Regions from separate parts of the Shewanella psychromarinicola genome, predicted to be linked through region 1. Evidence: predicted binding sites of a transcription regulator. Region 1 holds the regulator's gene; the other holds the start of a gene.
The links. The regulator NrdR, encoded in region 1, represses ribonucleotide reductase genes. The targets are predictions, from matches to a motif close to AAACACNANATNTNGTGTTT.

Region 1 (11,480 bases):
ACTCACCTTGTTCTTTGGCTAGGGCATCAAAATCTGCATCGGGTTCAGCATAAGCGGCGTAAACAGCATCTAAACGGATCAATGCATTTTTGGCTTCACTCAGGGCTTCTTCGACGGCCTCGCGAACCGTTTGTTGCTCGTTTAAGCGCGGCTCTTGCGGTAAATAACCAATTTTTAGTCCAGGCATTGGACGCGCTTCACCTTCAATTTCGGTATCTATACCGGCCATGATGCGCAGCAATGTCGATTTACCTGAACCGTTTAATCCGAGTACACCAATTTTGGCGCCAGGAAAGAAGCTTAATGAAATGTCTTTCAAAATTTGCTTTTTAGGTGGGACAATTTTACCCACACGAAGCATGCTGTATACAAATTGAGCCATAATTATACTGTCTAATTGTCAACAAAGATGATGATAATTCTACTGTATTATGAGCTGAACTCAACAGGCAATTGTGTGATTTAATCCACAGCGCTTTTTAGGTCAAAAAGAATGAAGGATCTGGCCACTTGGCGCCATAAACATGAATAGTTTTGTATTCAGAACACAGTGAATTTCATGTTGTTTCTACTTTGAATCATCATCGTTGCAGGGTAGAATAACGCGCAACCCTACTATACAGATAATGATGTTGGAGCTAGCATGTTGAAGAAAGCGATGAATATTGCGGATTATGATCCAGAATTATTTAAAGCCATTGAAGATGAAACTTGTCGTCAAGAAGAACACATTGAATTGATTGCATCTGAAAACTATACCAGTCCTCGTGTGATGGAAGCTCAAGGTTCTCAGTTAACCAACAAGTATGCTGAAGGTTATCCAGGTAAGCGTTATTATGGTGGGTGCGAATACGTTGATGTGATTGAAACATTAGCGATTGAACGCGCAAAAGAATTATTTGGTGCAACATACGCTAACGTACAGCCTCATTCAGGTTCGCAAGCAAACAGTGCCGTATTTATGGCGTTATTGCAGCCAGGCGATACCGTTTTAGGGATGAACCTTGCTCATGGTGGTCATTTGACCCACGGTTCACCGGTTAATTTTTCTGGCAAGCTTTACAACATCATTCCCTACGGTATTGATGAGTCTGGCAAAATTGATTATGACGAAATGGAGCGTTTAGCCATTGAACATAAGGCTAAAATGATGATCGGCGGTTTTTCGGCTTTTTCAGGTATTGTTGACTGGGCGAGAATGCGCGAGATTGCCGACAAAATTGGTGCTTATTTGTTTGTTGATATGGCCCACGTGGCAGGCTTAATTGCCGCAGGTGTTTATCCAACGCCAGTGCCTTATGCTCATGTAATAACGTCAACAACCCATAAAACATTAGCCGGCCCACGCGGCGGGATTATTATTTCTGCAGCCGATGATGAAGTTTTATATAAAAAACTAAACTCAGCAGTATTCCCTGGTGGTCAGGGGGGTCCTTTAATGCATGTTATCGCAGGTAAAGCGGTCGCATTTAAAGAAGCACTAGAGCCAGAATTTAAAGTATACCAACAGCAAGTTGTTAAAAATGCCAAAGCCATGGTTGAAGTGTTTTTAGCCCGCGGTTACAAAATCGTTTCTGGCGGTACTGAAAACCATTTAATGTTGGTTGACTTAATTGGCCGCGATTTAACCGGTAAAGAAGCCGACGCAGCCTTAGGCAGTGCCAACATTACCGTTAACAAAAATTCAGTGCCTAACGACCCTCGTTCACCGTTTGTGACCTCTGGTGTTCGTATTGGTACACCAGCCATTACTCGTCGCGGCTTTAAAGAAGCTGAAGCGAAAGAATTGACCGGTTGGATTTGTGACATTCTTGATGATGCATCTAATACAGCGGTTATTGAGCGCGTAAAAGGTCAAGTATTGACCTTGTGTGCTCGATTCCCTGTATACGGTTAATCGTATTTGGATGTCTGTTGATACAGGTTTAGGTTAACCTTGTTCACCAAATAGGATAAACTTTAATGGCCGCTAATTGCTAGCGGCCATTTTTTCTGCAGGAGTCCTAATGCATTGCCCTTTTTGTAGCGCGACCGATACCAAAGTGATAGATTCTCGATTAGTGGCTGATGGTCACCAAGTCCGTCGTCGCCGGGAATGTACCGAATGTCATGAACGTTTTACCACCTTTGAAGGCGCTGAATTAGTCATGCCTAGAGTGATAAAACGCGATGGCACCCGACAACCATTTGATGAAGAGAAACTGCGCGGCGGCATGTTGCGTGCCGTTGAAAAACGTCCGGTTTCTATTGATGACATTGATCAAGCGTTGACAAAAATTAAATCAATGCTGCGCGCGACTGGTGAGCGCGAAGTGGATTCGGAAATGATTGGTAATCTTATGATGGAACAGTTGATGAACCTTGATAAGGTGGCTTACATTCGTTTCGCCTCTGTTTATCGTGCGTTTGAAGATGTGTCACAATTTGGCGAGGCCATTGCTAAGTTGCAAAAGTAATGCTGTGTAATGACCGTTTTTAACGGTTATCATGGCATCTAAGCAATAAGAGATTATCTATCATGTCCAACGGGCCTACTTTTGACACCCAAATGATGAGCCGTGCTATAGCGCTTGCCGAGAAAGGCCGTTATACCACTAGGCCCAACCCCTGTGTTGGTTGTGTCATTGTCTATCAGAATAAGATTATCGGTGAGGGTTTCCATCAGCGTGCTGGCGAAGGCCACGCTGAAGTCAATGCGCTGAAAATGGTGCTTGATAATGGTCATAGCGCTCAAGGCGCCACCGCCTATGTAACCTTAGAACCTTGCAGTCATTATGGTCGTACGCCACCTTGCGCTTCAGGGTTAATTAACGCCAAGGTTGCGCGAGTCGTTGTTGCTGTGACCGATGCGAACCCAGAAGTGTCAGGCCGCGGTATCACCATGTTACGTGAGGCTGGAATTAAGGTCGATGTAGGACTACTCAGCCAACAAGCTTATGATCTCAATCTAGGCTTTATGAAGCGCATGAAAACTAGGCTTCCTTGGGTCACGGTTAAAATAGCCGCCAGTTTAGACGGTAAAACCGCCCTGTCTAATGGGGTGTCAAAGTGGATTACCGGCAGTGCTGCACGAGCCGATGTGCAAAAATACCGTGCCAGCCACTGTGCATTAATCACAGGCGTTGAAACAATCCTTATCGATGACCCTAGCCTTAATGTGCGCTATGAGGCGTTAGGTGAGTTAACCACTCGCCATACAAAAGATGAAATTTTCCAACCTTTAAGGGTTGTGCTAGACAGCAGAGCGAGACTGACGGCAACACAAAGGTTATTTTCAATTCAAAGTCCTATTTTACTGGTTTCTGGCTGTCAATATTCCCAAAGTGCTAAAGCTGCTTTTCCACAACACGTTTCTTTTTTACAATTAGAATGTGACTCGTCGGGCAGGATCCCATTGTTAGCTTTGCTAACGTATTTAGGCCAGCATACTAATTCTGTTTTAGTCGAAGCGGGTGCGACCTTAGCTGGGGCGTTTGTCGCTCAAGGCCTCGCCGATGACATTGTGCTTTATCAAGCGCCTAAACTGTTAGGCAGCCATGGACGTAATATGTTGCAGTTACCCGATTACAGTGCCATGGAGCAAACGCCGGCATTGCAATTAATTGATGAGCGCAACGTTGGACAAGATAAGCGTTATATCCTCAGATATAATCAACCCTATTAATGTGGCAGTTGTTTAAGAAAAACCTGAACAACTGCAAAGTTTAAAAGCAAAAAGTGAGTCATTATGTTTACTGGGATAATCGAAGCCCTTGGTACATTACGTAAAATTGATCGCAAAGGTAACGATATCCGCTTAACCGTTGCCAGCGGCAAGTTGGATTTAACCGATGTAAACCTGGGTGATAGCATTGCCACAAATGGCGTGTGCTTGACCGTTGTTGAGCGTTTAGGCGATAGCTACGTTGCGGATATATCGGCTGAAACAGTAGAATTAACTGGTTTTAGTCGTTATCAAGTTGGCCAAAAGGTTAATCTTGAAAAAGCCGTTACGGCGACCACGAGGTTGGGTGGACACATGGTCAGCGGCCACGTTGATGGCATTGCAAAAATTGAGCAATGTGCTTACCGAGGCAAGGCACTTGAGTTTTGGTTATCGGTACCGGTTCAATTAAGTCGCTACATTGCTCACAAAGGATCGGTCACCATTGATGGCGTTAGTTTGACCGTCAATGAAGTTGATGGAACTCGTTTTAGATTAACCATCGTGCCTCATACTGCGGGTGAAACCACGCTGGTGGATCTCAAAGTTGGTGACAGCGTGAACATCGAAGTGGATTTAATTGCCCGCTATTTAGAGCGTTTAATGCAACCTGATGCTAGCCAAGCACAGCCGTCATCGGGTGTGACGATGGAATTATTAGCTAAGTCTGGATTTTTGCGCTAATCGCTCCAAGCATAAAAAATTGTACTCAAAGATTATGCACAATACATGATTCAAAATAATAAATACAAAATGCAAATTGATTTAATTATTTAAAATCAAAAACTTAATAGAGAAAGGTCTGACAATGGCGCTACATAACATAGAAGAAATCATTGAAGATATTCGTCAAGGTAAGATGGTTATCTTGATGGATGATGAAGACAGAGAGAATGAAGGTGATTTGATCATGGCCGCTGATAAAGTGACGCCTGCTGCAATCAATTTCATGGCAACCTATGGCCGCGGATTAATTTGCCAAACCATGACCAAAGAGCGTTGTCAGCAGCTTAACTTGCCTTTAATGGTCACCAACAACAATGCGCAGTTCTCGACTAACTTTACCGTATCAATTGAAGCGGCGACCGGGGTCACAACCGGGATCTCAGCTCATGACCGAGCCGTGACCGTTCAAGTCGCTGTTGCCAAAGATGCCAAAGCCTCTGATTTAGTACAACCTGGGCATATTTTTCCGTTAATGGCACAAGAAGGCGGGGTATTGACGCGTGCTGGCCATACTGAAGCCGGTTGCGATTTAGCGCGCTTAGCTGGCTGTGAACCTTCAGCTGTGATTGTTGAAATTTTAAATGAAGACGGCACCATGGCGCGCTGTCCTGATTTAGAAATATTCAGTCAAAAGCATGGGATTAAAATCGGTACCATTGCAGACCTAATTGAATACCGTAACACCAACGAAACCACGGTTGTACGCGAAGCTCAATGTAAACTACCGACTCGTTTTGGTGATTTTACTATGGTGACATTTAGAGACACTATTGATAATCAATTACACTACGCATTGGTTAAAGATGAAGTGAAGCCTAATTGTTTAGTGCGTGTGCATTTGCAAAATACCTTTAACGATTTACTGCATTCTGAGCGAGATCAAACGCGTAGCTGGCCATTAGAAAAAGCCATGCAACGCATTGCTTTAGAAGGTGGCGTATTGGTGTTACTGGGTAACGTTGAGCATTCAAGTCAGATTCTGGCAAAAGTGAAAGCGTTTGAGGCCGAAGATAATGGCCAATCACCAGCAGGAGCCATGTGGCAAGGAACATCACGTCGTGTTGGCGTCGGCTCGCAAATTCTGTCGAGTCTAGGTGTCAGTACAATGCGCTTATTAAGTTCGCCAAAGCGTTACCATTCCTTGTCAGGTTTTGGTTTAGAAGTAACGGATTATATAGCTGAATAATTTTGGCTTATGGTAAATTTAATAATTTCATTAATTGCATAGCGCTCAGGGCTTTCGGCTGTGATATCATAGCGCCTCTTTTTTGCCCCGAGCGGGGTGCTTTAGCTAATTTAGGTAAGATAGAATGAACGTAGTTCAAGGTAATATCGAAGCGAAAAATGCCAAAGTGGCGATTGTAATATCGCGATTCAATAGCTTTTTAGTTGAAAGTCTGCTTGACGGTGCAATAGACACATTAAAGCGTTTCGGCCAGGTCAGTGACGACAACATTACTGTTGTTCGAGTGCCTGGTGCAGTTGAATTACCGCTTGCTGCAAAACGTGTTGCTGCAAGTGGAAAGTTTGACGGGATCATTGCATTAGGTGCTGTCATCCGTGGCGGTACACCTCATTTTGAATTTGTTGCTGGTGAATGTAACAAAGGTCTTGCACAAGTTGCATTAGAGTACGATCTTCCTGTTTCATTCGGTGTATTAACTACAGATACCATTGAGCAAGCTATTGAGCGTTCAGGTACTAAAGCAGGTAACAAAGGTGGCGAAGCTGCCCTTAGTTTGCTTGAAATGGTTAATGTACTGCAACAACTAGAACAACAGCTGTAATAGTAGGAAAAGTATGAAACCTTCAGAGCGCCGTAAGGCCCGCCGTTTAGCCGTTCAAGCCATTTATTCATGGCAGTTAAGTAAAAACAAAGTTGCTGACGTAGAACATGAGTTTTTAACTGAACAGAACACTGACGGTGTTGATGTCGCTTATTTTCGTGAGCTATTAACCGGTGTAGCATCAAAAATATCGCAAATTGATGAGCTGTTAAAGCCACATCTTGATCGTAATTTTGAAGAAGTGTCACCAGTAGAAAAAGCCATTGTGCGTCTGGCAACTTACGAGTTGACCTTCCGTAAAGATGTGCCGTTTAAAGTGGCTATTAACGAAGGTATCGAGTTAGCGAAAGCGTTTGGTGCTGAAGATAGTCACAAATTTGTCAACGGCTTGCTTGATAAGTTAGTGAAGCATAAGTAACACCAGAACGGTATCTTCGGATACCGTTTTCATTTGTTATTAATTGTTTCAAAATTAAGGTGGACGGTTTACCGTACCAGACTGAATGTGAAAGAATTTCAACTCATCGAACATTACTTCCGCAATAAAGGTCAAAAAAGGCGCGATGTTGAGTTAAGCATCGGCGATGACTGTGCGTTAGTGAATCCTGCGGACAAGAAATCTTTAGCAATTTCTTGTGATACCCTTGTTGAAAATATCCATTTTTTAGCAGACATTCCAGCTCATGCTTTAGGTTATAAATCGCTAGCGGTTAACCTTTCTGATCTTGCCGCAATGGGGGCAGAGCCCGCTTGGTTTACATTAGCACTGACGTTACCCTGTGTTGATGAACCTTGGTTAGCCCAGTTCAGTGCCGGCCTTTTTGATATTGCTGAATATTATGGTATTGCACTCATTGGTGGTGATACCACCCGTGGTCCGCGCAGTATCAGCATTACGATTAATGGTCAAGTCCCTAAAGGTACAGCATTAACCCGTGCAGGTGCAAAAAGAGGAGACTGGATCTATGTGACGGGAACCCTAGGTGATTCAGCCTTAGGCCTTGATATTATCAGAGGTGTTAAGACCGTTAACGCTGAAGATAAACAATATCTGATTAACCGCCATTATTACCCAACGCCTCGTGTGTTGGCAGGTCAAGCACTACGCACTCTAGCCACAAGCGCTATTGATTTGTCTGATGGCTTAATGTCTGATATTGGACATGTGTTATCGGCATCGAAAGTCGGCGCCATCATTGATGTGGATCTCATTCCTTTATCAAACTCACTTAAAGCCAATCTTAGTCGTGAAGATGCATTAAGTTATGCATTAACTGGCGGTGAAGACTACGAACTTTTATTTACTGTGCCAGAGTCACAACGCGGTGCAATTGATACCGCGCTAATTCATGCTGGGGTGAAGTTTGTTAAAATTGGTCAGATCAGCGCCGGCGATAAATTAAAACTAGTAGAAAATGGGCAAGCATTTACCCCTATTTCACGTGGCTTTGTGCATTTTTAATTGAGTACTATGAGACTATTAACCCAAGATAAATTCGTTAAAAAACTGTCTTTAGCCCACCCAATTCATTTTTTGGCATTAGGCTTTGGCAGCGGTAAAGCGGCCAAAGCGCCGGGTACCTTTGGTACCTTAGCCGCAGTGCCCATAGTGTTGCTCATGCAGCAGTTAAGCTTAACGAATTACCTCATCATCACCTGTATTAGTATGCTTGCCGGATTCTATATTTGTGGGAAAGCGGCTAGAGATATGGGTGTACACGACCATGGCGCTATTGTGTGGGATGAAGTGGTTGGGTTGATGATCACCATGATTGCCGCGCCTTTAGGTTTTATATGGTTAGCTCTCGGTTTTGTATTATTTCGCTTTTTTGACATTATAAAGCCATGGCCTATACGTTGGCTTGATGCCAAAGTGCATGGTGGTTTTGGGATTATGATTGATGATGTATTGGCGGGTGTGTTTTCGTTAATCGGTGTGCAGCTTGCAGTGTATTATCTATAAGTAACCTGAATTTTGGATAACAAACGACTATCAAACAGTCCTTTCCTAACTGAGTTGAAAGACTTACTATTAACGCAACCAGTAACAAGAGGCTGCGTCTTATTAACAAACAACAAGTTTAGATCGATATATGGCTAAGCGTGTTCATTTTATTACCTTCTCATCTTTTATCTCTATTTCAGATTAAGTACTTTATATAAAGATTTATAAACCAAAAAAAAGCATATTTGTGCTCTTTTGTCGCTAACGGTATTAAATAAAATCAGTCGATGTGATGTTATTAAGATGATTTTTCGGTAAGTAGATTAGTTCGCAATTGCTCTAAATCTTTATTTATATTAGTTAAACGTTGCTTATAATCTGTTTCATAAACGGTGCAGTTAAATAGTTTACCAATCGGATTGTAACGTGATATCCATAATTGCTTTATATAATTGTCGAAAGAGCAGTAATCCGGTTTTATGACCGTGTGTTCAGAGGTTGTTGAAACCGGTTCCTTAACTAAGCTAACAATATACTCAGCCATGAGGTTGTCACTGTCTGTGGGCTTATACAAAGCATTTGCTAACCATTTTTCATAAAAAGCTACCTTATCAGACTGCACTTCAATTAACATTTGTTGTCTGACATTTTGAGCAAACTGCCATTCACCAGAAAATACTCTCTCAAAATCGCTATTAGTTAATTCGAATGGCGTTTGCCAAGTTGTGACTTTGTTTGAAACCGCGGTATCAAGTGTCTTAGCTAAGGTGCTGGCAAAGTTAAGTTGAGATTTGATTACGCTAACGGCAATCATATGGTTGAATATAGAGCGAGATGAGTGATAAACCATATTCCAGAATTGAGCATCTTTATTTAAAAATGTTAACAAGGCTTCATTCACGTTAAGGTTAGGGGATCCGTCAAGGTTTATTAAAACGGTAAGTTCACTGATTGTTCGTAATTTAAGTAGTGGCGCCCATTTAAAAAGATTTTCAGGTGTTAAATACTGAATATCTTCTTGCCAATAAGGCATTTCAATCAGCTTGCTATAATGGGTTGCATCGGTTTTGTGTGCATGAATTGCTTGTAAAATACTTTCGTTATTCTTTTCAAGAAATTCATTACAGGTTGCCACATCAGTTTGATAACACGATTTTTTGTAATCGCGTAGTAGTTGATCTTCTTCATCATTGAAACTTAATGTAGTGGCCACTTCTTTAGCCGTTACATCCTGAAAAATGCCGATAAAAGTTTGTAAATATACAAAACCATTTTCGCTTGGATCGATAGGCTGTTGCTTTAGCCAGTTTTCAACTAATAGCGTGTTAGGTGACTTTGTTCTGTCTGTTGCATTAATGGCCACTAAACAGACAACAATAAAGACCAGTAAGCTACATATTAGCCCGACAAAAACACCCAAGCCCTTTATTACTTTCAGCATTATGATTTATCCGTAAATCCATGTTAACTTTACATTAACATATTGATTTGCTTTTTATAAGTGCATAACGATTATTGCAACAACTCACGGGCATTAGCCAAGGTATTTTCGGTAATGACATCACCACCTAATAAGCGCGCAAGTTCATTCACCCGTTGATCTTTATCCAAGGCCTGCATGGTGGTTTCTGTACTACCTGCTTTATTGAATTTGTTGACAAACATATGCTGATGACCGTTACCCGCCACTTGTGGCAAATGAGTCACGCACAAAACTTGAGTCGACTCGCCAAGGCTGCGTAACATACGGCCAACAACCGAAGCGGTAGGACCCGAAATGCCCACATCCACTTCATCAAAAATAAGCGTCGGAGTGGCGACTTTTCTGGCGGTAATCACCTGAATGCCTAAGCCAATGCGTGATAGTTCGCCGCCTGAGGCTACTTTTGAAATAGGTTGCAAAGGTTGGCCGGGATTAGTGGTAACCATAAACTCAATTTGGTCGCAACCATTTAAGCTGATATTAGTTGCTTCATAGTTAACCTGAATATAGAACTTGCCCTTAGGCATATTCAATTCATGGATTGACTGAGTGACCAATTTATCGAGTTCTTTAGCATAACGGCTACGGCTTTGACTTAGTTTTTGTGCATTGGTTAAATAGGCATTTCTGGTGGCTTCAAGTTGCTGTCTTATACCATCTAATTTAGTTTCGTCGTCAGCAAGTTCGGCCAATTCACTCATCAATGCTTGATGATGTAGCGCCAACTTATCAGCACTCACATGATGCTTACGCGCCAATTGCATTGCCGTTGAAAGGCGTTTTTCTAAATAGGCAAAATGTTCTGGATCAAGCTCTAAACTGCTTAAATAACTTTCAATTTCGCTAGCGCTTTCTTGTACTTGAATTAACGCATCGCTGATCATAGTGCCGATAGGAGCAAGGGATTCATCATAGCCTTGAAGCGTATCAGCAATACTGGCCACTTTATTAAGCAGCGATTCTATATTGCCTTCATCACTTTCGGTCAATAAATGTAAACCAGCTTGGCAACGTTCAATTAAATCTGTGCCATTGGCTAAGCGTTTGTGTTCTTGTTCTATTTCATCAAATTCTTCCAAGCCTAAGTTGAACTCATTAAGCTCTTCTACTTGATATTGCAGCAGCTGTTGACGCGAAATGCGTTCGTGCTGAGCTTGCTCAAGATGCTTTAGCTCGTTTTCCACTTGCTTGCAGCGCTGATAGCTGGCACTGACGGCATCAAGTAACAACTTGTGGTTAGCGTAGCTGTCGAGTAAGGCTAACTGATGATCATTTTTAAGCATGGCATGGTGAGCATGTTGGCCATGAATGCCTATCAGGAGTTGACCAACGGCTTTTAATTGCGAAACCGGGACCGGATTACTATTAATATAGGCTCTAGATCGGCCATCATTATTAATGGTTCGACGTAAAATACATCCATCTTCAGCATCGAGATCGTTATCTTCAAGCCAGCGTTTAGCTAAAGGGACATCGTGGAGCGTAAACCGCGCGCTCACTTCAGTTTTCGTTGCGCCGGGTCTGATGGTATTGGCATCACTGCGATTACCAAGACATAACCCAAGGGCATCGATAGCAATCGATTTACCTGCACCGGTTTCTCCGGTGATGCTTGTCATACCGGCTTTAAAGTCGAGTTCTAAAAAACGCACGATAGCAAAATTATTGATGCTGAGTTGGCAAAGCATAATGAATCCCTTTCAATGAAGCGACTAAACCACTGTATTGATAAACAGTATATACTGTTTTTATATACAGTAAAGTGGTTGGCATAAAAATATCACTGATTATTTTATCGCCTTAACTCGGTCAATTATCAAGCATATGATTTTAAAA
Region 2 (11,480 bases), 1.4 Mb from region 1:
ACCTTAGTTGCGCGCTGGATGATATATCTAAGGGCATAATTTTTACTTGCTGATAGGTCACAGATTAAATGAGGCTTATTTGCACTAAATTTGAGCCTATACACTCTTGTCTAATGGATTAAAATGTTGTAACAAGTCACCTAAATATAGATAATTTTGATTTTTTTACCAAGTGAGACGGATCTGTTGGATATTGATCTATCGTCAATATTGGGTGCTAAATGTGGTATATTCTTTCGCATTCTTTAGCATAGTGGTATCAACGGATAAAGAAGGTTGCTGTAGATTGCATGTCCAGGCTAACGCTAGGTGTGGCGGTCAGCGTTAAATTTAATATCTGATAACCTTGTTCTTCAGTAAGGGTTAAGTTTTTATTCAGTAAGTATTCAGTGGTGGATAGGATAATCTTTGATGAATTGATTGTTATTAAAAATGTGTTTTTTGAAATTATTTTCATCGGCAACAACCCTTTATACTCAACGCTGTGGGCTTAACTGACAGCACAATAATTCAAAAGTTTGCCATAGAAATCATCGTGCGAGCTTAATTCTTCAATATTTTAATAGAGTTTTTATGAAACGGACCTTACTTCTAGCACTATTTGTTTTTTCTAATACCGCCCTTGCAGTTGAACCTTTATTTGACACCCCCCAAGACATGGAACCAACATGGATTGATAACATTTTGTCAGTTTTTGGGGCAGATGGTGAGTTCGATGACACTAAAGTCATTGATATGAGCTATTTACCAACGGCTTATTACACCCCAGAGAAAAAGTTTGGCGTGGGGTTATTAATGGTGGGGTTATATAAAACCGATAATGCGACGAGTGCAGAACAACCCTCATCACTGGTATTGAATTCATTTGCTTCTATAAATCAATCCTATGGCGTTCAAGTTGAAAATATGACTTTTTTAAACCAAGGCAAGCAGCGGTTGTTGCTTGACTTAGAACTGCATAATGAAGCGGCAGTTTATTATGGAGTAGGGATTGAACAAGGCGATCAAGATCTCAATCATCATGAGTTTAATGAACAATTGTATAGCTTTAAGCCTCGCTGGATGACCGAAATTGCCAGCCACTATTTTATTGGCGTGGGTGCTGACTTTATTTACACAAGTGCAGACAGTTTAGAATTAGTCGCAACAGAGGCACCTGTGGATTCAAATACCATTCTGCCCGATAATTTTAGTTCTGGCATTGTCGTCACCAGTATTTATGATTCAAGAGATTACCGTTTAAACGCGACAGAAGGGTGGTTATTTCAGGTTGATGCGGGATTATATCAAAATGATCAATTCGATTCGTTTTCTACTTATAATATTGAATTAGCGAACTATATAGACTTAGGTTCAACACCGGGTTTAGTCGCTTGGCAAGTTCAAGGGCATCTTACCAGTGGTGACGTACCTTGGAACTTATTACCCGATTTGGGTGGCTCTAATGCGATGCGGGGTTACATTAGAGGTCGCTACCGAGATGAGCAAATGATGATGGGGCAAGTTGAATATCGCTTACCAGTGTTCCAACGTTATGGCATGGTATTTTGGGGCGCTGTTGGTAGTGTCGCACCTAAAGTCAGTGAGCTAACCGATATGTTATTAACGGCCTACGGCACTGGATTTCGATTTAGAATTAAAGATAATATTAATTTACGTTTTGATGTCGGGGTGGGTGAAAATGAAACTAACTTCTACTTAAATGTGAATGAAGTTTTTTAAGCTAACACTATTTTTAAGGTAAGAGCAAAAAGTGAAAAGCTTTCTCTGATGATGACATTAATGGCGCAAATAAAACTTATGCTGACAAGATTTCGCAATCTCAGCATGTCGACCAAAGCTTGTGTAATGGCCACTAGAATACTGATAATAGTCGGTCTTTCAAGTGGTTTACTGCACAGTAATAGCGTATTGGCGAGTGACGTTGAGCAAAAATGTCAGCGCAGCTTTGATTATTCTATTTATCTCAGTGGATTACATATGGGAGAAATGACTCGGACTGAGAACTGGCAGGGTAAATCTGCCGTTATCACCTCAAAAAGTAAAGCCAGCATTTTAGGTATTGGCACTCAATATCAACAGCGTACCGAGTTATCGTGGTCAACTGATCGCAACGAATGGTTAACCGATAATTTTCATCAACAGGTAACTGGTTTTCGCTCTCGAGACATGCGAGTGACTTTTGACAACCATGGCCTTAAATCTCGTGTTGATATTGATGGGGACATCGATAATTATGCATCAAAGACCATACCATTAAGAGATGTGGATACTTTGGCGATTCAAATACGTGAAAACGTGCTTCGAGGTCGACAGCAATTTGCGCTAATAAGGCAAGCCTCTGATGCGATTGAACCCTATCAGTTCTACGTTAAAGACAAATTAACCGCTACCATAGCGCCCTGGGGAGAAATACAGCTTATACCGGTTGAGCAAACAGGAGCGGAAGAGGTGACTTATTTTTTTGCGCCGAGCATGAATTATCAACTGGTAAAAGCCCATTATCACGGCATGATCCTGCAAGGTATTATTGAGCTGGATAGTTATGACGATTCTTGCGATACAATGACAAACAGTTAATCTTGAACTCGGGATATAAACGGTTATCAAATAGGTTAAATAGGTCAAATATTGTCATATTGGCTTATTTATCCCATCGTTTATCCCATCGTTTATCGCGAGTTGAGATTAGTTAACAAGCGTTAGATTGTCGTTGATGACGGGAGAGTCAATTTGATTAATTCGTTAGGATTGATCCGTTAGCGATTAATGCGTCAGGGATTAAGAGTGGTTCATGGTCGCTATGGATTGATAGCGTGAATTAGGTATTAGTCATTTAACCCATTCAATAATGGTCTTCTTTTCTGCACTATCCCTCTGACGCTAACCGTGTTCCTTTTCCCCTATGATGGATGGCATTTCTGTCACTAAGCATCCAGAAGCGCCTCGTCTATCTTAGACGATTTTAGCTGGTGAATATGGCCCCAATTTTTTATTGAGTCGATATAATCTGTTGCAAATATTTTCATTGGAGTGAATATGGCAAACGTGATTAACAAAGCCATTTTAAGCAGCCGTATGTTGTCGATAAATTGGGTGACCTATCATACTCATCATCAAGTGATGACCCATACCGATCCGGTGCAACAAGGTCGTTATTACAAACTGAACCTCGTAATAGTCCAACCTAAAGTGGGTGGGGTGTTTAGCTGTGCTAAATGCATAGTGAATTTATGGGGGCGGGTGTATTTATTTCGTCCTGATAAGTATGAGCATAACGTCACTAAGATTGAGTCTGGTAAACGGGTGTTGTTAAGCTTTGCCCTGAATATATAACGGGTGTTGAAGGGCTGATAGATTAACGGTCAAGAGCCCGTTTGGGATTAATCTGTAATTGTTGGGTTAATGCTGTTGTGAGTGTATGGCTGTCATTTACCGAAGCGTATTGTCGCTTAGCAACGACTTCGACTCCCTCAGTAGAGAGTTTGAGGTTTAAATCGCCATTAGGCACACAACAGCAGGGTAGGCACTCGTCGGATTTGAGTTCTGCAAGAGGCTCTGATAGGTAGTTTACTTCACCAGATATTACGGTGGTTTTACATGCGCCACAAAATCCGTTACGACATTCTGAAAACACGTTTACTTTTTTCGACTCAAGCGCTTCTAGTAAGCTTGAATGTTGGCCGTCAAATAAAATAATCGGCTGTCCTTTCAAGCTTACAATTGGCGATTTTTTGAAAAGTTTTTTATAGGTCAAAATCTAAAAACTCATCGCTATTTACAGAAGAATCGATTTGGCCAACAAGATAAGATGACACCTCTACTTCCTGTGGGGCCACTTGTACTGCATCACTTTCTAACCAATTTTTCATCCAGGGTAGTGGGTTAGACCGTTCTTCATAAGGCTGAGGCAAATGTACTGATTTCATTCTTTGGTTAGTAATAAATTCAACGTACTGACATAGGATCGGTTCATTTAGGCCGATCATTGATCCGTCTTTAAATAAGTATTTAGCCCACTCTTTTTCTTGTTCTGCTGCTTTGACGAACAAGTCATAAGCTTGTTGCTTACACTCAATAGCAATCTCTGCCATTTCAGGGTCGTCTTTGCCGCCTTGCATCAAGGCGATAATATGTTGTGTCCCATTGAGATGTAACGCTTCATCACGGGCAATTAAGCGGATGATTTTGGCATTACCTTCCATAACACGACGTTCAGCAAAGGCAAATGAACAGGCAAAGCTGACATAGAAGCGGATAGCTTCTAAGGCGTTAACCGACATCATGCATAAATACAGTGATTTTTTCAGGATACGTGAATTAACGGTGATTTCTTCGCCGTCGATAACATGAGTACCTTCACCTAACAGGTTATTAATCTGGGTCAGTTTAATCAGATCATCGTAATAAGCGGCAATGTCACCGGCACGTTTCAATATTTCGTCATTTTGCACGATATCGTCAAACACCACGGATGGGTCATTGACAATATTACGAATAATATGAGTGTAAGAGCGTGAGTGAATCGTTTCAGAAAACGACCATGTTTCAATCCACGTCTCTAATTCTGGTAGCGATACCAATGGCAAAAATGCCACATTTGGTGAGCGGCCTTGAATAGAGTCAAGCAAGGTTTGGTATTTCAGGTTTGACAGGAAAATGTGCTTTTCGTGTTCAGGTAAATCACCGAAATCAATTTTGTCACGGCTGACATCAACTTCTTCTGGACGCCAGAAAAAACTTAATTGCTTTTCAATCAGTTTTTCAAAGACTTCATATTTTTGTTGATCGTAGCGTGCCACATTAACTGATTGCCCAAAAAACATAGGTTCTTTGGTTGCATCGTTAGGTGTTTGACAAAATGTAGAGTAAGCCATTATTTAGGTGTCCTGAAAACGCATTTTTCAAAAAGCGGGGATTATCCCCCGCTAAATAGAGATAAAGTGATGATTAGATTTTACACGCACCGCCGGCGCAGTCATCGTCTTCTTCTTCGACAGCAATAATGTCGTCAAACTGATCCGAAGCACCATCGCGTGTATTATGATAATACAATGTTTTAATGCCCAGTTTGTACACACTTAACAAGTCTTTTAGCAAGGTCTGCATTGGCACACGACCGCCTTCAAAACGGCTTGGGTCATAATTAGTGTTGGCAGAAATAGCTTGGTCAATAAACTTCTGCATTAAACCAACAAGTTGGATGTAACCATCGTTGTTTGGCATATTCCACAGCAGTTCGTACTTGTCTTTAAGCAGCTCAAAGTCTGGAACGACTTGCTTTAACTGGCCATCTTTACTGGCTTTCACGCTGATTAAGCCACGTGGTGGTTCGATACCATTGGTCGCGTTTGAAATTTGCGATGAGGTTTCTGACGGCATTAATGCTGACAAGGTTGAGTTACGTAAACCGTACTGTTTTATGTCGCTACGTAAACCTTCCCAATCCATGTGTAATGGTTCGTCACAAATCTTGTTTAAATCACGTTTATAGGTATCGATGGGTAAAATACCCTTCGAGTAGGTGGTCTCGTGAAATAACGGACAGGCACCTTTTTCTTTAGCTAAGTTCATTGACGCTTTCAGTAAATAGAACTGGATAGCTTCAAAGGTCTTATGGGTCAGGTTGTTTGCTGAACCGTCGGAATACTTTTTACCGTTTTTAGCTAAGTAGTTAGCAAAGTTAATCACACCAATACCAAGCGTACGGCGATTCATCGAGCTCGTTTGAGCCGCTTTTATTGGGTAATCTTGGTAATCAAGTAAGTTATCTAACGCACGTACCGCTAAATCAGCTAACGGCTCAAGTTCAGATAAGTCGGTAATCGCGCCTAAGTTAAGCGCTGATAAGGTACATAAGGCGATTTCACCGTCCGGATCGTCAATGTTAGTTAACGGCTTAGTCGGTAAGGCAATTTCTAAACACAAATTAGATTGCTTAATCGGCGCCACTTTAGAGTCAAATGGGCTGTGGGTATTACAGTGATCGACGTTTTGAATATAGATACGACCTGTAGAGGCTCGTTCCTGCATCATCAATGAAAACAGCTCAACGGCTTTAATCTGTTTTTTACGGATACTGCTGTCTTGTTCGTACTGCAAGTATAAACGTTCAAATTCTACTTGGTCTTCAAAGAAGGCATCATAAAGACCCGGTACATCTGATGGGCTGAACAAGCTAATGTTTTCGCCTTTGATTAAGCGTTGGTACATTAATTTGTTTAACTGTACGCCGTAGTCAAGATGACGTACACGGTTGTCGTCAACACCCCGGTTGTTTTTCAGCACTAATAGCGATTCAACTTCGAGATGCCATAACGGATAGAACAGCGTTGCTGCACCACCGCGTACGCCGCCTTGAGAACAAGACTTCACCGCTGTTTGGAAATACTTATAAAATGGTAAACAACCCGTGTGGAATGCTTCACCGCCGCGTATAGGGCTGCCTAATGCACGAATACGACCGGCATTAATACCAATACCAGCACGTTGGCTGACATATTTAACGATTGACGATGCCGTAGCATTGATTGAATCCAAGCTGTCATCACACTCAATCAATACACATGAGCTGAACTGACGAGTAGGCGTTCGTACACCGGCCATGATTGGCGTTGGCAGAGAAATCTTAAACAAAGACGTCGCGTCATAGAAATCTTTAATGTACTTCAAGCGGATTTCTTTTGGGTAACGCGCAAACAAACATGCGGCCACTAAAATATATAAAAACTGCGCGCTCTCATACATCTCATGGGTCACACGGTTTTGAACCAGGTATTTACCTTCAAGTTGCTTTACCGCGGCATAAGAGAAGTTCATGTCACGCCAGTGATCAATATAGCTATCAAGAATGTCTAATTCTTCACGGCTATAGTCAGCCATGATATGCATATCATATTTACCCATTTCGACTAACTTGGTGACATGGTCATATAATTTAGGCGGCTCAAATTGACCAAAAGCCTTTTTACGTAAATGGAATACGGCTAAACGCGCGGCCAAAAATTGGTAATCTGGGGATTCCGGAGAGATCAAATCAGCTGCGGCTTTTATAATCGTTTCATGAATGGCTTCTGTTGGAATGCCGTCGAAAAACTGCAGGTGAGATCGAAGTTCTACTTCAGATACTGAGACGTTTTTTAATCCATTGGCTGCCCAAGTGATCACGCGATGAATTTTATCTAAATCGATCGATTCACGTTCGCCGCTGCGCTTGGTGACTGTCATATTGCTATTCATTGAAGAGAGGCCTTGGTTCTATATCTAATCGTGTGATCTGTTGTTGGATACCATGTAACTTGATTCGATCTGAATCAGTTACAAAACAATTCCATGTTAAACAATCAAGCTGAATGTACTCACAACATGGTAGTAAAATACCAGTACATTCACTTATCGACTACGTCCTTGTAATGCAGGTGCGTAGTGTTTTGATTGCCAGTCACACACAAGATATGGTGTTATTTAAAATCTTAGATACAAGATAGTGAGGTTTGGGGATTTTTGCAAGCCACAATTTAATTAACTTCTTGTGGATAACTTGAGGATAAACGGTAGGGTTAGTGACAACTAACCCTAGAGCCCAAATTTATAAAGTGTTTTTGATAAATGATATTTTTTAAACCATCAAATAAGAAAGATTTGATCGCTAAAATAAACAGCGATCAAAAAATATTGCTGGTTTATAGGTTGATCTTTGGTTGATTTTGATCGTGTGACCAGAGATGATCAGCATGCTAATCATTTATTCAAAAATATTGATTATTTACCCCAAAATGGTGCCAATTAACCGGTGACTCAAATACAACAAAATCGCCTTATTCAGTGAAAAATTGTTTCAGTGATGCACCGTGTTCAAATTGTCTGCCAGCAGGCCATGTGTCAGGTTTGTCAGTAGCGGACAAATATCCCCACAAGGCAACGCCGCCCAACATACTCGCATTGTGGGCCGCAACTAAATCTCGTTCGGCATCTCCGAGGTATAAAATACTTTGAGGGGCAATGGCGATTTGTTGTGCGGCTAAAAACATCGGTGCGGTATGAGGTTTTGAATAACGGGTACTATCACCACTGATCATGGTTTTAAGTTTATCGGTTAAGCCCAGCTTTGCAACTAATGGCCGGGCAAATCGAGCCGGCTTATTGGTGACCACACCGTAAGGAATGGCTTGTGAATCTAACAGCGATAAGAGTTCGGGTAAGTCGTCAAACAAGCGGCTGTGATCGCCATTTATCTGGGCATAATAGCGAAGTAGTGCTTGCTGAATAGCAATTTGTACTCGTTCCTCGGCGTGCGGAATAGCCGTTTTAACTAAATATAAACTGCCGTGTGACGCCGCATGGCGCATCGTTTCAAGCGTTTGGACATTAAAACCGGCTTCGTCCAAACTGAGATTTAATGCCTGGACTAAATCAGGGGCTGTGTCGGCTAAAGTACCGTCTAAATCAAATAGTACCCCTTTTATATCTTGCTTATGCAAAGGCTAGCTCCTAACAAGAGTCAATAATAATGGAATCATGTATGCACCTTTATAGCGTTATTGGCAGGAAGTAACGCTACTCTGGTTCACTTACATTAAAACGTTGAAAAGAGTCACCAGGATGATTAATCAATTTTTTGGGTGGCTATCATATAATTAACATCAACACTGTTAGTGTACTTAAACACTCCTGACAACGGGTTGTACGTAATCCCTAATGCATCCTTGCACAATAAGTCGGTATTATCGACTAATGCCATTAGTTCAGATGGACGAATAAACTTACTGTGGTCGTGGGTACCAACCGGGAGCATTTTCAATAAATATTCAGCACCGATAATGGTCTGCAGGTATGACATCATATTGCGGTTAATGGTGGAGATAAACACAAAGCCATTGGGTTTAACCATGTCACAACATGCTTGGATAACCGATTGCGGATCGGGTACATGTTCGAGCATTTCCATGCAAGTCACCACATCGTAATACTCGCGGTGGCTATCGCTGTGTGCTTCGGCAGTTGTTTTAAGATAATTAACTGACACGCCAGACTCTAATGCGTGCAGTTTTGCCACTTCAAGCGGCTCAGTACCCATATCAATACCATCAACGTGGGCACCCAGGTGCGCCATGCTTTCGGATAAAATGCCGCCACCACAACCGACATCTAAGACTTTCTTATCGAAAATGCCGTCAGCGGTTTGGTCAATGTAGTTTAAACGCAGTGGATTAAGTAAGTGTAATGGCTTGAACTCACCATTGAGATCCCACCATGTTTGCGCCATGGCTTCAAATTTTGCGATCTCTAGCGGATCTACATTGGGTGTCGATTGTTCAGCATGTGACATAACTTAACCTAAGTGTTTAATGAAAGTATGGTCGCTATTATAGCGATAACCTTGGTGAATAGTAGTCAACAATGGCTTTCTCCGGTCATGCTTGCTCATAAAACATCCATTTAAGTGCGATGGATTATCATTTTGTGCGCTTAAGTGCTTAAAGCATCAGCAAGTGGCGTTTTATTCTTGCTAAAATTTAGCCATATATTAGCCAACGAATAAACTAAATTATCTGAAAATGTTAGCTTTTTTGTAATTATTAATAGTGATAGAGCATTTGGCAGGTCTTAGTTCTGGCGACATTAAATATCTGTGTTAGAATGCCAAATCACGTTTTTAAGCTAGATAATAATATCTAAGTTTTATTGTCAGCTCACTTTAGGGGAACGCGCAGTTTATGACTGATCTGGCATCATCTATTTCGCCAATTAACATCGAAGACGAACTTAAGAATTCTTACCTTGATTACGCAATGAGCGTAATTGTAGGTCGTGCATTACCTGACGTCCGTGACGGTTTAAAACCCGTTCACCGTCGGGTATTGTTCGCCATGAGCGAATTAAAAAACGATTGGAACAAACCATATAAAAAATCCGCTCGTGTCGTTGGTGACGTAATTGGTAAGTATCACCCCCATGGTGATACCGCTGTATACGATACAATTGTACGTATGGCGCAACCGTTCTCGCTACGCTACACATTAGTAGACGGACAAGGAAACTTTGGTTCGGTCGATGGTGACTCTGCTGCGGCGATGCGTTATACCGAAATTCGTATGCAAAAGTTGGCGCATTCATTATTAGCGGACCTTGAAAAAGAAACCGTGGATTTTGTGCCTAACTATGACGGCACAGAGATGATCCCTGCGGTATTACCAACACGCGTACCAAACCTATTAATCAATGGTTCATCTGGTATTGCAGTCGGTATGGCCACTAACATTCCACCTCACAACTTAACAGAAGTAGTGAAAGGCTGTTTGGCGTTAATCGACGATCCAAGTTTATCGATTGAACAGTTAATGGAATACATCCCAGGTCCAGATTTTCCAACGGCAGCATCAATTAACGGTCGCAAAGGCATTATTGATGCTTACAACACCGGCCGTGGCCGCGCTATCATGCGCTCTAAAGCTGACATTGAAACGGAAGAGAATGGTCGTGAACGTATTATTGTTCATGAAATTCCATATCAAGTTAACAAAGCCCGTTTGATTGAAAAAATTGCCGAGCTTGTAAAAGATAAGAAATTAGAAGGTATCAGTGGCCTACGCGATGAGTCTGATAAAGACGGTATGCGTATTGTTATTGAAATCAAACGCGGTGAAGTGGGTGAGGTTGTACTAAACAACTTATATTCTCAAACACAAATGCAGTGTTCTTTTGGAATCAACATGGTGGCATTGACGAACGGTCAGCCTAAGTTGTTTAACCTTAAAGAAATGCTTGAGTGTTTTATTCTTCACCGTCGTGAAGTGGTTACGCGCCGTACCGTATTTGAACTGCGTAAAGCCCGCGACCGTGCTCATATTCTTGAAGCACTCGCCATTGCACTGGCTAACATCGATCCGATTATTGCGTTAATTAAAGCCTCTCCTACACCGGCTGAAGCCAAAGCTAAATTAGTGGCACAAGGTTGGGTGTTAGGTAATGTACAAGGCATGCTTGAAAAAGCGGGCGATGATGCTGCGCGTCCAGAATGGTTAGAACCACAGTATGGCATCCGTGATGGTCAGTACTATTTAACCGAGCAACAAGCACAAGCGATTCTTGAATTACGTCTGCACCGTTTAACCGGTCTAGAACATGACAAGATTCTAGCTGAATATGAAGAGCTTTTAGTTCTGATTGCGGGTTTGTTATTCATTCTTCGTACTCCATCGCGTTTGATGGAAGTGATTAAAGAAGAATTAGAAGAAATTCTTGAGCAATACGGTGATGAACGTCGCACCATTATCAACGCTAATGAAATTGATATGAGTCTTGAAGACTTAATCAATGAAGAAGACGTTGTCGTGACCTTATCTCACTTAGGTTATGCAAAATACCAAGTCTTGTCTGACTACCAAGCACAGCGTCGTGGTGGTAAAGGCAAAGCGGCAACTAAAGTAAAAGATGAAGACTTTGTTGAAAAGTTATTGGTGGCAAACACCCATGACACG

Region 2: a site for NrdR is predicted at 7,444-7,463, ahead of nrdA (class 1a ribonucleoside-diphosphate reductase subunit alpha). Genes of this name have one in related genera too.

The regions. Positions count from the first base shown of each region.
Region 1 is NZ_CP034073.1:4,880,321-4,891,800, reverse strand. Features, by position in the region: gene ettA (energy-dependent translational throttle protein EttA) at 1-382, opposite strand, end outside; gene glyA (serine hydroxymethyltransferase) at 644-1,897, shown strand; gene nrdR (transcriptional regulator NrdR) at 2,007-2,456, shown strand; gene ribD (bifunctional diaminohydroxyphosphoribosylaminopyrimidine deaminase/5-amino-6-(5-phosphoribosylamino)uracil reductase RibD) at 2,519-3,664, shown strand; gene EGC80_RS21245 (riboflavin synthase) at 3,728-4,387, shown strand; gene ribBA (bifunctional 3,4-dihydroxy-2-butanone-4-phosphate synthase/GTP cyclohydrolase II) at 4,512-5,615, shown strand; gene ribH (6,7-dimethyl-8-ribityllumazine synthase) at 5,740-6,216, shown strand; gene nusB (transcription antitermination factor NusB) at 6,230-6,634, shown strand; gene thiL (thiamine-phosphate kinase) at 6,722-7,678, shown strand; gene EGC80_RS21220 (phosphatidylglycerophosphatase A family protein) at 7,688-8,179, shown strand; gene EGC80_RS21215 (hypothetical protein) at 8,460-9,524, opposite strand; gene recN (DNA repair protein RecN) at 9,674-11,332, opposite strand; gene EGC80_RS21205 (AEC family transporter) at 11,461-11,480, opposite strand, start outside.
Region 2 is NZ_CP034073.1:3,495,090-3,506,569, forward strand. Features, by position in the region: gene EGC80_RS15315 (BamA/TamA family outer membrane protein) at 574-1,722, shown strand; gene EGC80_RS15320 (hypothetical protein) at 1,849-2,580, shown strand; gene EGC80_RS15325 (hypothetical protein) at 3,040-3,336, shown strand; gene yfaE (class I ribonucleotide reductase maintenance protein YfaE) at 3,359-3,757, opposite strand; gene nrdB (class Ia ribonucleoside-diphosphate reductase subunit beta) at 3,747-4,877, opposite strand; gene nrdA (class 1a ribonucleoside-diphosphate reductase subunit alpha) at 4,951-7,239, opposite strand; gene EGC80_RS15345 (HAD family hydrolase) at 7,818-8,480, opposite strand; gene ubiG (bifunctional 2-polyprenyl-6-hydroxyphenol methylase/3-demethylubiquinol 3-O-methyltransferase UbiG) at 8,606-9,328, opposite strand; gene gyrA (DNA gyrase subunit A) at 9,717-11,480, shown strand, end outside.